Regions from separate parts of the Methylococcus sp. ANG genome, predicted to be linked through region 1. Evidence: predicted binding sites of a transcription regulator. Region 1 holds the regulator's gene; each other region holds the start of a gene.
What was found. The regulator HrcA, encoded in region 1, represses chaperone genes, less so after heat shock. The targets are predictions, from matches to a motif close to TNTTAGCACTCNNNNNNNNNGAGTGCTAANA.
Positions count from the first base shown of each region.

Region 2: the regulator HrcA is predicted to act here: its motif matches at 2,772-2,802, upstream of groES (co-chaperone GroES).
Region 3: the regulator HrcA is predicted to act here: its motif matches at 1,429-1,459, upstream of rpoH (RNA polymerase sigma factor RpoH).

Region 1 is NZ_CP160399.1:251,554-256,343, forward strand. It holds gene recN (DNA repair protein RecN) at 1-380, opposite strand, end outside; gene ABZN20_RS01160 (NAD(+) kinase) at 384-1,256, opposite strand; gene hrcA (heat-inducible transcriptional repressor HrcA) at 1,471-2,523, shown strand; gene grpE (nucleotide exchange factor GrpE) at 2,633-3,190, shown strand; gene dnaK (molecular chaperone DnaK) at 3,260-4,790, shown strand, end outside.
Region 2 is NZ_CP160399.1:700,060-704,849, forward strand. It holds gene arsB (ACR3 family arsenite efflux transporter) at 1-630, shown strand, start outside; gene groL (chaperonin GroEL) at 741-2,369, opposite strand; gene groES (co-chaperone GroES) at 2,419-2,709, opposite strand; gene ABZN20_RS03330 (IS1380 family transposase) at 3,096-4,529, shown strand.
Region 3 is NZ_CP160399.1:2,897,729-2,902,518, reverse strand. It holds gene metF (methylenetetrahydrofolate reductase [NAD(P)H]) at 1-468, shown strand, start outside; gene rpoH (RNA polymerase sigma factor RpoH) at 541-1,401, opposite strand; gene ftsX (permease-like cell division protein FtsX) at 1,503-2,501, opposite strand; gene ftsE (cell division ATP-binding protein FtsE) at 2,498-3,160, opposite strand; gene ftsY (signal recognition particle-docking protein FtsY) at 3,165-4,790, opposite strand, start outside.

The sequences.
Region 1 (4,790 bases):
ACCAGATGCCTCCCCAAGGCCTGGAGGTTCGGCAGGGTCGCGGGACGGCCGTTGATGAAAGCGCGCGAGCGCCCGTCCGTGTTGATGGTTCGGCGGATCAGGCAGGTTTCTTCATCGGCTTCGGCCAGTTCGTTGTCGATGAGCCAGTCGCGTGCGGGCGAAGCGTCCTCCAGATCGAAGCACAGGCTGACTTCGCCGCGCTCCGCGCCCGGCCGCACCAGGCCGGAGTCGGCCCGGTCGCCGAGCGCGAGCCCCAGGGCGGTGAGGAGGATCGATTTGCCCGCCCCGGTTTCGCCGGTGAGCACGGTGAAGCCGGGCCGGAGGTCCAGGTCGAGGGCGGATACCACCGCCAGGTCCCGAATGCTAAGGCTGGTCAGCATGGCCTAGCGGTTGCTCCAGTTGAGCTTGAGCCGCAGGATCTGGAAAAAATCGTAATCCGTCGGGTGGAGGATGCGGAACGGCTGCTCCGCCTTGCGAATCTCGATGCGGTCCTCGAACGCGACGTCCGGGAAGGGGACGTTGTCGCAGCTCACCTGGGCGCGGAATTCCTTGTTCGGCCGGAACGCGATCGTGACCAGGCTGTCCCCGGAGATGACGATGGGACGGTTGGACAGCGTGTGGGGGTTGATCGGCGCCAGCACCATCGCGTTGAGCGCGGGGTAGAGGATCGGGCCGCCGGCCGACAGCGCATAGGCGGTCGAACCGGTGGGCGTGGAGACGATCAGGCCGTCGGAGCGCTGCGAATTCAGGAATACGCCGTCGATGGCGGTTTCGAGTTCTATCATGCTGGTCGCGCTGCCGCTGTGGACGACGACTTCGTTGACGGCGCTGCCCTGTGCGACGGTCTCACCGTCCCGGATCAGCCGTGCCACCAGGGGGTAACGTTCCTCGGCGCGATAGGAGCCGGTCAGGATTGCATGGAGCTTGCCGACGGCCTCGTTCGGGGAAATGTCCACCAGAAAGCCCAGCCGGCCCAGGTTGATCCCGATGAGGGGAACGCCGTGCGCATAAAGGCTCCGCGCGGCTCCCAGCAAAGTGCCGTCCCCGCCGACGACCACGGCGATGTCCGCCCGCTGCGCCAGTTCGGGCATCGTGCATATCCGGGCGGCATGTGGAAAAAGCGTCGCGCAGCCGCGTTCCACCAGGATTTCGAGTCCGGAAGTCAGCAAATAGGCATGGATGGCGGCGAGAGTATCCGCTATCCGGGGAGCGTCCGGTTTGCCGATGAGCGCGATGGTGCGAAATTGCGAAAGCATCCGCCTGAACTCGGGTGAGAAAGGGAAGGGTTGAAAGTTCGATGCCTTAAGGTCTTGACAGAATTGGCAAGGCTTAATCGCCGCCGCCGGTTAAATGCTCCGGATACGGTATTTTCGCCAAATGGTAGGACCTTCTTGACACTTAATCTAGGGGTTGTTAGTTTTTGGCACTCCATACGGTCGAGTGCTAATCCAGAATCTTTCCGGAGTTTCCGTGGCGAGTTTCCCCGAACTGAGCGAGCGCGCGCAGCACCTTTTGAAGGCGCTGGTGGAGCGTTATATCGGCGAAGGCCAGCCGGTCGGTTCGCGTGTTCTCGCCAGGGATGCCGGCTTGAGTCCGGCAACGATACGCAATGTCATGGCCGATCTCGAGGAGCTCGGCCTGATCACCTCGCCGCATACCTCGGCGGGGCGCCTGCCCACCGTGAGCGGCTATCGCCTGTTCGTCGACTCTCTGCTGACGGTGAAGCCTTTGCAGCAAGGCATCGTCGACCAGTTGTGGCTGGATCTCGAAAGCCGGGACAACCCGCGCGACTTGCTGGAGGCGGCTTCCAAGCTGCTGTCCGAGCTGACCCACATGGCCTGCATCATCTCCATGCCGAGGCGGGAAGCCCTGGCGTTCCAGCACATCGAATTTCTGCCCCTGTCGGACCACCGGGTGCTGGCCATCCTGGTGACGAGCGACCAGGAAATCCACAACAAGATCATTCACACGCCCCACAGTTTCAGCGCCGCGGAATTACAGGCCGCCGCCAACTTCTTCAACGCTGTCTGCGGCGGCAAGGACATGGCCTCGGCGCGGGAGCATCTGCGCGCCGAATTGGAGAACGAACGCAACCGTCTGAGCGAACAGTTGTTGCAGGCGGGCGAGATCGCCGAGCAGGCCCTGCTCGAGGGCGGGCGCTCCAAGAAGCCGTTCCTGGTGCGTGGAGAGACCAACCTCATGGACTTCGTGGAGCTGGCCGACGTCGATCGGCTGCGTGGCCTGTTCGAGGCGTTCCGGCAGAAGGAAAGCATCGTCGGCCTGCTCGATCGCTGCCTCGACTCGCCCGGAGTGAAGATACTCATTGGAGAAGAGAGCGGCTTCAGGCCGCTGGAGCCCTGCAGTCTGGTGACCGCCTCCTATTCCGTCGACGACCGGGTGGTGGGCGTGCTCGGCGTGATCGGGCCGACCCGGATGAAATACGAGCGGGTGATCCCGCTGGTGGACGTCACCGCGAAACTGGTGGGGGCGGCCTTGAATCAGCGGACGCTGGCCCCAACTTAACGTCTCCGGAGTTGTGACGGCACCGGGACGTCCGCCGCCCGCTCTCCTGAAGGAGCCGGGCGGTTTCGTTTTTCCCGATCGAGAAAATTTTGAACCCTATAATCGGACTATGAGCGAAGAAGAATTGACCAACGGCCCCAGCGCAGAGACTCAACCGGAACTCCTGGAGGTGGAGGCCAAGCCCGCCGAAGAAGCGCCCGCCGGGGAGCCGGAAAAGGCCCTGCTCGAGGCTCGGCAGCAGGCAAGTGAAAATTGGGACCGTTTCGTTCGGGCCCAGGCGGAAATGGAAAACCTGCGCCGCCGGGTGGAAAAAGACCTCCAGAACGCCCACAAGTATGCCCTGGAAAAATTCGCCAAGGAGCTTCTGCCGGTCATGGACAGCCTGGAATTGGGCATCGCGGCGTCATCCGCCGATACGCCCGACGTCGCCAAACTCCGGGAAGGCGCGGAGCTGACCTTGAAACAGTTCCAGAACGTGTTCGAAAAATTCGGCATCGTGGCCCTCGATCCGGTCGGTGAGAAGTTCAATCCGGACCAGCATCAGGCCATGGCCATGGAATCCGCCGGGGCGGCCGAGCCGAATACCGTAGTCAAGGTCTTCCAGAAAGGCTACCTGCTGAACGACCGGCTGCTCAGGCCGGCACTCGTCGTCGTGGCCCAGGCTTGAAATCCCTTAGGATCGGCCTCACATAGCCTCTAAGCTTTCAGAACAATCACCTATAAACCGGAGAAATCCATGGCAAAGATTATCGGGATCGACCTGGGTACCACCAATTCGTGCGTGGCCATCCTCGAAGGCGGCAAACCCCGCGTGATCGAGAACGCCGAAGGCGCGCGCACCACGCCGTCGATCATCGCATTCACCCCCGACAACGAAGTGCTGGTGGGGCAGTCTGCCAAGCGGCAGGCCATCACCAATCCGAAGAACACCTTGTTTGCGATCAAGCGCCTCATCGGCCGGCGCTACAAGGACGACGTCGTCCAGAAGGACATCAAGATGGTGCCTTACACCATCGTCGAGGCGGAGAACGGCGACGCCTGGGTGGAAGCCGCCGGCAAGAAGATGGCGCCGCCGGAGATCTCGGCGCGCGTGCTGATGAAGCTCAAGAAGGACGCCGAGGCCTATCTGGGTGAGGAAATCAAGGAAGCGGTCATCACCGTGCCGGCGTATTTCAACGATTCCCAGCGCCAGGCCACCAAGGATGCCGGCCGCATCGCCGGCCTGGACGTCAAACGCATCATCAACGAGCCGACCGCGGCGGCGCTGGCCTACGGCATGGACAAGAGCCGCGGCGACCAGAAGATCGCGGTCTACGACCTGGGCGGCGGCACCTTCGACATCTCCATCATCGAGATCGCGGAAGTCGATGGCGAGCACCAGTTCGAAGTGCTGTCGACCAACGGCGATACCTTCCTCGGCGGTGAAGACTTCGACCTGCGCATCATCGAATACATCGTGGACGAATTCCGCAAGGAGCAGGGCATCGATCTGCACAACGACCCGCTGGCGCTGCAGCGCCTCAAGGAGTCCGCCGAGAAGGCCAAGATCGAGCTGTCCTCCAGCCAGCAGACCGAGATCAACCTGCCCTACATCACGGCCGACGCGACCGGACCCAAGCACCTCAACATCAAGCTGACCCGGGCCAAGCTGGAGGCGCTGGTGGAGGACCTGATCCTGCGCACCCGCGGCCCTTGCGAAACCGCGCTGAAGGATGCCGGCGTGAAGCCGGGCGACATCGACGAAGTCATCCTGGTGGGCGGCCAGACCCGCATGCCGAAAGTGCAGGATTTCGTGAAGGAGATCTTCGGCAAGGAGCCCCGCAAGGACGTCAACCCGGACGAAGCCGTGGCGGTCGGCGCCGCCATCCAGGCCGGCGTGCTCGGCGGCCAGGTGAAGGACGTGCTGCTGCTGGACGTGACCCCGCTGTCGCTGGGCATCGAGACCCTCGGCGGCGTCCTGACCAAGCTGATCGAGAAGAACACCACGATTCCGACCAAGGCGACGCAGGTATTCTCCACCGCCGAGGACAACCAGACCGCCGTGACCATCCACGTGCTTCAGGGGGAGCGCGAAATGGCCCGCGACAACAAGTCGCTGGGGCGCTTCGACCTGAGCGACATCCCGATGGCGCCCCGCGGTGTGCCGCAGATCGAGGTGACCTTCGACATCGACGCCAACGGCATCCTGAACGTCTCGGCCAAGGACAAGGCGACCGGCAAGCAGCAGTCCATCGTCATCCGCGCCTCCAGCGGCCTGTCCGAGGACG
Region 2 (4,790 bases), 450 kb from region 1:
AGCTACCTCACCGACGGCGATCCGGCCTACACCCTGATCCAGGTCGCGGTGAACGACCTCATCATGTTGCTGGCCTTCGTCCCCATCGTGAAATACCTGGTTTCGGGGGCCGCGGGGCTGGAAGTGCCGTTCGACGTCCTGTTCTATTCCGTTGTGGTGTTCATCGTGATACCGCTGGCCGCCGGCGTGCTGTCGCGGCTTTGGCTCTTGCGCAGCAAGGGCGCCGCCTGGTTCGATCAGGTGTTCCTGCCCCGGCTGCACCCAGTGGCGATCGGCGCCCTGTTGCTGACCCTGGTGCTGATCTTCGCCTTTCAGGCCGACAACATCACCGGCCGCTGGCTGCACGTCGCGCTGATCGCCGTGCCGATTCTGCTTCAGGTGTATTTCAATTCATCGCTGGTGTACGGCCTGATGCGCCTGTTCCGGGTGAATTACGCAGTGGCGGCGCCGGGAGCCCTGATCGGAGCCAGCAATTTCTTCGAACTGGCGGTGGCGACCGCGATCACCCTGTTCGGCCCGGAATCCGGGGCGGCTCTCGCCACCGTGGTGGGCGTGCTGGTCGAGGTGCCGGTGATGCTCTCGGTGTGCGCGGTATGCAACCGGACGCGGGGCTGGTTCGCCGGCGCATAAACGAAACCCCCGATCCCGCGCCATGACGGCGCGGGAACCGGGGGTTGCAGCGGAGACTTCCGCTTTCCTTGCGGTTTGGGGCCTCGGACGCTCCCCGAACCCGGCGTCGATTACATCATGTCGTCCATGCCGCCGCCTGCCGGCATGCCGCCCTTTTCCTTCTTGGGCATTTCCGCGACCATCGCTTCCGTGGTCAACATGAGGCCCGCGACGGAAGCCGCGTTCTGCAGGGCGGAACGGGTGACCTTGGTGGGGTCGAGGATGCCCATTTCGATCATGTCGCCGTATTCACCGGTGCCGGCGTTGTAGCCGAAAGTTCCGCTGCCCTCCTGGACTTTCGCGAGCACGACCGAAGGCTCCTCGCCGGCGTTGGCCACGATCTGGCGCAGCGGTTCCTCGATGGCCCGGCGCAGGATGGCGATGCCGACGGTCTGGTCGTGGTTCTTGCCCTGCAGCGTCTTCAGAACCTGCTGGGCGCGGATCAGCGCCACGCCGCCGCCCGGTACGATGCCTTCCTCGACGGCCGCGCGGGTGGCATGGAGTGCGTCCTCGACTCGAGCCTTCTTCTCCTTCATTTCGACCTCGGTCGCAGCGCCGACTTTGATGACGGCCACGCCGCCGGCCAGCTTGGCCACGCGCTCCTGCAGCTTCTCGCGGTCGTAGTCGGAGGTGGTGTCCTCGATCTGTTTGCGGATCTGCTCGACCCGGGCCTTGATGGCATCCGTGGAGCCGGCACCGTCGACGATCGTGGTGTTGTCCTTGTTGATCTGGATCTTCTTCGCTTGGCCCAGATCGGCGAGTTCGACCTTTTCCAGGCTCAGGCCCAGCTCCTCGGAAATCACCTGGCCGCCGGTCAGGATGGCGATGTCTTCCAGCATGGCTTTGCGGCGGTCGCCGAAACCGGGGGCTTTCACCGCGCAGACCTTGAGAATGCCGCGCATGTTGTTGACCACGAGGGTGGCCAGCGCCTCACCGTCCACGTCCTCGGCGATGATCAGCAGCGAGCGGCCGGACTTCGCGGTTTTCTCCAGCGCGGGCAGCAGGTCGCGGATGTTGGAGATCTTCTTGTCGTGCAGGAGGACGTAAGGATTCTCGAGTTCGACACCCATGGTGTCCTGCTGGTTGATGAAGTACGGCGACAGATAGCCGCGGTCGAACTGCATGCCTTCGACGACATCCAGCTCGTTCTGCAGGCCCGACCCCTCCTCGACCGTGATCACGCCTTCCTTGCCGACGGTATCCATGGCCTGGGCGATGATCTGGCCGATGCTTTCGTCGGAGTTTGCGGAGATGGTGCCGACCTGGGCGATGGCTTTGCTGTCGGTGCAGGGTTTGGACAGCTTCTTCAATTCCTCCACCACGACGCCGACCGCCTGGTCGATGCCGCGCTTGATGTCCATCGGATTGGCGCCGGCCGCAACCGATTTCAAGCCTTCGCGCACGATGGCCTGGGCCAGCACGGTCGCGGTGGTGGTGCCGTCACCGGCGACGTCGGAAGTCTTCGAAGCGACTTCCTTCACCATCTGTGCGCCCATGTTCTCGAACTTGTCCTTTAGCTCGATCTCCTTGGCGACGGACACGCCGTCCTTGGTCACGACCGGAGCGCCGAAGCTCTTCTCCAGAACGACGTTGCGCCCCTTCGGACCCAGGGTCTGCTTCACCGCATCGGCCAATACGTTCACGCCGGCCAGCATGCGGTGACGGGCATCGTCCGAAAAACGTACATCTTTTGCTGCCATCAGTTCATTCCTCCAGTGTTCAAATCAAAAGCTTGGCACAATCTAAAGATCAGGATTCGAGGACGCCCATGATGTCGTCTTCGCGGAGTATCAGGTACTCCGTGCCCTCGATCTTGATTTCGGTGCCGGAATACTTGCCGAAGAGCACCGCGTCGCCCGCCTTCACTTCCAGCGCGCGCACCTGACCGTTCTCAAGCACCTTGCCGGTGCCGACGGCGACGACTTCGCCCTTGATCGGCTTCTCCTTCGCGGTATCGGGGATCACGATGCCGCCCGGAGAGGTTTTCTCTTCTTCCCGGCGGACAACCACAACACGGTCATGCAAGGGACGGATTTTCATGATGACTTGGAACTCCTTACTATGTTGCTTCAACGAATTGTGCGAAATGCACGGGATTCAGCGGTTAGCACTCTCACTCGGGTGCTGCCAGCGATATAGAGACGTCAAACTTGGATTTCAAGTCTTGAGTTTCGGCGACTCACATCAGGGACCAAGAGAAGTCTCACGGAGATGTCGGCAAGGTGAGTGTGCCAGATGTGGGACAAAAAGGTGGAGTCGCGCGCACTGTGGAATCCGCCTTCCGACCGGCAATGTTGAATCCAAAGGTTCTAGCGGGGGGCGTCGGGTTGCCTGGAACCTGAATCCGTGCTCCCACCCTCTAAATAATTCATAACATATTGAATCCATTGTATAATTAGCCCATTTTCGATGTCACCCATTTGATCATGCCGCGCTTTAAAGTCAAGCAATCCAGCAAGCTGCAACTGACCTCGTATTCCGGCCTGGCGCTGATTGGCCAGTGCTGCCAGGCGGCGCAGGTGGAGGCGGTCATTGATCCGAAGATTCCGGTGTCGCAAGGCATGCGCACCTCGGACATCGTCAAGAGCGTGGTCGGGTTGTTGAGTCTGGGCAAGAGCGACTTCGAAGCCATCGAACCGTTTCGGGAGGACCGCTTCTTCAAGGAGTCGCTGGGGCTGACGAAGGTGCCCGGAGCCGTGTGGCTGCGCCAGCGTCTGAATGCCAAGGCGGAAGCCATCCGCGATCTGGCCGATGAGCTTTCCCTGAGGCTGCTGGAGCGAACCGAGGCGCCGATCACGCCGCACAAGGGCTATGTCTGCTGCGACATCGATACCTTCGCCATGGACAATAGTGGCACGAAGAAGGAAGCGGTGTCGCGCACCTATCAGGGCTTCGACGGTTACACGCCGATTGCCGCCTATCTCGGCAACGAAGGCTGGAACACCGGGCTGGAACTGAGGCCAGGGTCCCGCCACTCGGCGTTCGAGACGCACTACTTCTACGAGCGGCTGTTTCCGCGCATCGAACGCCTGGTCAAACCGGATCAGCCCGTGCTGCTGCGCGAGGACAGCGGTTTCGACGGCGCACAGCTCCTGTTCGCCAAGGCCGCGGAGCGAGACCGGCAAGCCGCGCTGGGGCGAAGCCTCGACTTCATCTGCAAGTGGAACCCCCGCAAGCAGGACAAGGCGGCCTGGGTGGCGCGCGCCGAGGACGCGGGCGCCTTTGCCGAGACTCGCCCCGGTAAGCGCGAGGCCCTCCTGTCGCTGGACATCGAGCGCGCCTGGCACAAGGAGAAGCGCTCCTTCCGCCTGGTCGCCAGGGTCGTCGAGCGCACCATCGACAAGAAGGGCCAACACCTGCTGGCCCCGGAGGTCGAACTGGAAGGCGGGTGGACGACGCTCTCCTGTTCCGCCGAGGAAGTGATCGAACTCTACCAGCACCACGGCATGCATGAGCAGTTCCACTCCGAGTTGTTCGGCTCCGCCGAATCCTTCGCTTCGCTCAGGACCGCCACTGCGTGGCGTCCTGCGCCCTTCGGGCTTGTCAAGACCGACCTCGACCTGGAACGGCTGCCCTCGGGCAAGTTCGACACCCACGACGTGATCCTGCATCTGGCGGCCTTCGCCTACAACTGCCTGCGTCTCTTGGGACAGATCGGCCTGACTGGCGAGATTGCGCCGATCCGTCATCCGGCCAAGCGCCGCCGCATCCGGACCGTGCTGCAGGAGATCAGGTACCGGGCGGCGAAGTTCGTCGCCCATGCCCGCCGGCTGATCCTCGATTTCGGTCGTGGCGTGGCGGCAAACGTAGCCGTGTTCGTGATGCTTCAGAATCGGCTGTGGGCGGCGGCGTCCGGATGACGGGAAATGCCTGCCGCACGCCTCGAATCCCTGATTCCGGAACCCCGGAAGGGACAGTCTCGCGCAGGGAGCGGAAAATGAGCTGACGATAAGCGCACGCCAAGCAGATTGGCCCCGAAACCCCGGTCGAATGTTCCCCGGATCGCCGGTAGCGAGGGCAAATCCCAAGGGAGAGCGCTCGAAATTCATGCGTTCAGGCCCGATGGGAAGGTGTAAGCCGAGGGGAACACGGATTCAGGATATACTATTGAAGTCCGAGCG
Region 3 (4,790 bases), 1.5 Mb from region 1:
ACGGGGAACCATTTCCACATCGAGGTGGCCTGCTACCCGGAAGTCCATCCCCAGGCGGCCAGCGCCGAGAGCGACCTGAAGAATTTCAAGCGCAAGGTGGATGCCGGCGCCGACAGCGCCATCACCCAGTATTTCTACAATCCCGAAGCCTATTTCCGGTTCGTCGACGACTGCGAACGGCTCGGTGTCGACATCCCGGTCGTGCCGGGCATCATGCCGATCACCAATTATTCGCAACTGGCGCGGTTTTCCGACATGTGCGGCGCCGACATCCCGCGCTGGATCCGCAAACGGCTGGAGGCCTTCGGCGACGACCGCAGGGCGATCCGGGCCTTCGGTCTGGAGGTGGTGACGGAGCTGTGCCGGCGGCTGCTGGAGCAAGGGGCTCCCGGCTTGCATTTCTACACGCTGAACCGGGCGGAAGCCTGCCTCGATGTCTGGAAAGCGCTGGAGCTGGGATCGGCCTGAGGGGAGGGGCGGATACGGCCGGCCGGCGCTCCCGGATCAAGTCCGGGACAGGCTCCGTCCGCCTTTTGAAAATCAAGCAGCGTCGGCGAGGGCGTTGCGCAGCTTCTTCATCGCGCTGCTCTCGAGCTGGCGGATGCGCTCGGCAGAGACGTTGTAGCGCGCCGCCAGATCGTGCAGCGTCAGCTTGTCTTCGCTGAGCCAGCGGCTGGCCACGATGTCGCGGCTGCGGTCGTCGAGCTGGCCGATGGCTTGCTGCAGTCTCTCCTGCTGGCGGTTTTCCCATTCGCTGTGCTCGATGAGCAGCGCCGGGTCCGCCCCCTCCTGCTGGAGATAATGGATGGGTGCGTGGCCCTCGCGGTCGTCGCCGTCATCCTCCCCGTGCGCCTCGAGCGCCATGTCCGGATTGTTCAGCCGGTTTTCCATCTTGTAGACGTCCTCGACGTCCACGCCCAGCTCCTCCGCAACCGCTGCGGCCTCCTCGGGGGTGAGCCAGCCCAGCCGGTTCTTCATCTTGCGCAGGTTGAAGAACAACTTGCGCTGGGCCTTGGTGGTGGCGATCTTTACGATGCGCCAGTTCTGGATGATGAATTCGTGGATCTCGGCGCGGATCCAGTGCACCGCGAACGAAACCAGCCGCACGCCGACGTCCGGATCGTAGCGCTTGACCGCCTTCATCAGACCGATGTTGCCCTCCTGGATCAGGTCGGCCAGCGGCAGGCCGTAGCCGAGATAACCCCGCGCGATGTAGGCCACGAAACGCAGGTTCGCCAGCACCAGGCGCCGGGCGGCCTCCAGGTCCTGCTCGTCGCGGAAACGGATGGCCAGTTCCCGCTCCTCGTCGGCATCCAGCCGCGGCAGGCGGTTCACCGCGGCGAAATAATCGTCGATGGAGCCGAGGGGCAAATTGGTCGGGAGAGTCAATTCGTGAGTCATGGAATGCCCTGTTGTGATGGGGATGGGTTTTAGCACTCGTCCCATTTGAGTGCCAAAACTAGCGCAAGTTCCTTGCTTCGGCAAGCCCTCGCGCCTGCCGCTCACTCGGGACGCATGTCCCGCAGGTGCTGGATGAGCACGGCGAAGGCGCCGGCTATCCCTAAGAAACAGGCGATACCGATCAGCGCCATCGTCTCCTGAAAACCGAGAAAGGCCAGGGAAAAGTCGCTGCCGTAGAGCACGTTGAGCTGGCGGATCGGCGCCCTGACGATCAGCAGCATGACGCCGACGACGATCCACGCGCCGATGCTGCCGAGGAAGCCGTACCAGAAACCGGTATAGAGAAAAGGCCGCCGGATGAACCGGTCGGTCGCGCCCAGCAGCTTCTGCACGATGATTTCCTCGCGGCGGCCGTACAGCTCCAGGCGGATGGTGTTGCCGATGATGAACACCACCGCGGCCGCCAGCAATGCCCCGAGGACGCCGAAACTGCGTTCGGCGACCTGGAGCATGGCATGGAGACGGTGCATCCACTGGATGTCGCTCTGCACCATATCGACTTCGGGCAGGGCTTTGAGTTCGGCGACGAGGCGTTCCACCTGCCCGGGCTGGGCCAGCGAATCCTTGGGACGTATGCCGATCACCACCGGCAGCGGGTTGAAATTCAAGGCCGACAAGGCTTCGCCGAAACCGCTGTAGGTCTTCAATTGCTCGATTCCGGCTTCCTTGGTGACGAGCCGCGTCTCGGCGATCTGGGCGTGGCTTTTCAGCCGGTCAGCCAGCTTGCGTCCGGCATCGTTGGACAGATCGGGCTTGAGGTAAAGCGAAATCTCGTTGGTCGCCTCCAGGTCTCCGCCGACCAGGCGGAGGTTCTTCACCAGCACGTGAAAACTGGTGGGCAGCGCCAGCGTGGCGGCGATGACCAGGAGGGTGAGCGCCATGGCGAAAGGCGTGCGCCGCATCCGCCACAGCGCCTCCTTCGCGGTCTGCACGTGCGAAACCAGGTAGCTCTGCAGCCGGTCGACCAGGGTCGGACCGCTGCGTCTCCGGGGCGCGGGCGGCGCGACCCGCCGCTGAGCACGACGGCGCTGCCGTCTCATGCCCCCACCTCCGACAGGCTTCCGCGCTGCAGGCGCAAGACCCGCCCCCCAGCCCGCGAGATCAGCTGTTCGTCGTGGCTGGCGATGAGCAGGGTCACGCCGAGATCGTTGAAATCGCGGAAGATGTCCATGACCTCCCGCGCGGCCTCCGGATCGAGGTTGCCGGTGGGCTCGTCGGCGAGGATGAAGTCCGGCTTGTGGACGATCGCCCGAGCGATGCCGACGCGCTGCTGCTCGCCCCCGGACAGGGTCTGCGGCAGCCGCTTCTCCTTGGACAAGAGCCCCACCTTGCCGAGTGCCGCACGCACCCGCCGGCTGACCTCGCCCGGGTTGAATCCGGCGATGACCAGCGGCAAAGCGACATTCTCGAACACGGAGCGGTCGTACAGCAGCTTGTAGTCCTGAAAGATCAGGCCGAGCTTGCGCCGGATATAGGGAATCTCCCGGTTGGAGGCATGGGTGATGTTCCGGCCGTCCAGCACGATCTGGCCGCGCGTGGCCCGCTCGATCACGGCGACCAGCTTGAGCAGAGTGCTCTTGCCGGCCCCCGAATGGCCGGTGAGGAACACCCGCTCGCCGCGACCGATGTGGAAGCTGACGTCGTGCAGGGCTTCGCCGAGCTCGGGATAGCGCTTGTAGACCTCTTTGAATTCCAGCACGGCCTCAATGCAAGCGGGCGGTCCCGCTCGTCTCTTCCTCGGCGAACAGGGCGTCGATGAACTGGGTGGCATCGAAGTCGCGCAGATCGTCGATGCCTTCCCCGATGCCGATGAAGCGTATGGGGATTCCGAACTGCTGCGCCAGCGCGAAGATCACCCCGCCTTTGGCGGTGCCGTCCAGCTTGGTCAATGCCAGCCCTGTCAGGCCGACCGCCTCGTTGAACAGCTTGGCCTGGGACATGGCGTTCTGGCCGGTGCCCGCGTCCAGCACCAGCAGCACCTCGTGCGGCGCGGTCTCGTCGAGACGGCCGATGATGCGCTTGATCTTGCTCAGCTCTTCCATCAGGTTCGACTTGGTGTGCAGCCGGCCCGCGGTATCGGCGATCAGCACGTCGACCCCGCGCGCCTTGGCGGCCTCCACGGCGTCGTAGATCACCGAAGCCGAATCGGCCCCGCTGTGCTGGGCGATCACCGCGATCTTGTTGCGTTCGCCCCAGGTCTGGAGCTGCTCGACGGCGGCGGCGCGGAAGGTGTCCCCGGCGGCCAGCATGACGCTGTGGCCCTCGTTCTGCAGCCGTTTGGCGAGCTTGCCGATGGTCGTGGTCTTGCCCACGCCGTTGACCCCCACCACCAGAATGACGAAGGGCCGGACCTCCGGCGGGATGACCAGCGGCACGCTGCAGGGGCGGACGATGTCGAGCAGGCGGCCGCGCAGACGGTTGCGCAGGGATTCGCCGTCGGCCAGTTCCTGCTTCTCCAGGCCCGAGCCCAGATCCGCGACGATTTCCCGCGTCACGTTGACGCCGACGTCGGCCATCAGCAATTGCTCTTCGATCTCGTCCAGCAACTCGCGGTCGATGCGGCCCCGGCCCAGGGCGGCAAGCAAGCCGGTCAGGCCGCTGCGGGTCTTGCCGAGCTGGCCGCGCAGGCGCTCGAACAAGGTCTCCGGCGCCGGCAGCGGAGGTACCGCCTCGACCGGCGGGCGCACCGGCACCACTTCGGGCACGGCGGCCGCCGCCGGCAGGCGCCGGCGCAGGTAGACGTTGATATGCGCCACGTTGAGCAGCAGCAGCGCCGCCACGGCCTGGTGCGCGACGGCGACCGCCACCGGCAGCCGCATCAGGACGCTCAGTACGCCGAGGCCGACCTGCAGCAGCAACAGGAAGCTCAGCAGCACCGCCGGCTTGCTGATCGGGGTCGCATTGCGGTTGGAACTGGCCCCCATGGCCAAGAGGCTCAGAACCAGGAACACCGCCACGGCGCCGAGCCGGTGCGCGAAATGGATGGCCGCCCGCGCCTCGACCGGCAGCACCCCTCCCGCGTAGTCGGCGGCAATGTTCGGCCAAAGCGTGAAGCCGTGCCGCCAGTCCACCTCCGGCCAGGGCTGGCCCAGGCAGGTCGGAAAGTCCGGGCAGGCGAGGCCGGCACGCTGGGCCTCGGTCCAGCCGCCCAAGGCGATTTCGGCCAGCAGCAGTACCAAGCCGACCCGCGCCAGAAGGCGCAAGCCCGGTGCTCCCCGCACGGCCGCGTCGTCCACCCCCGGCTTGACGCCCAGATACAGCCAGTAAGCGCAGCCAAGGGTCAGAAATCCGCTGAACAGGTGTGCGGCGGAAACCAGAGGCATCGGCGT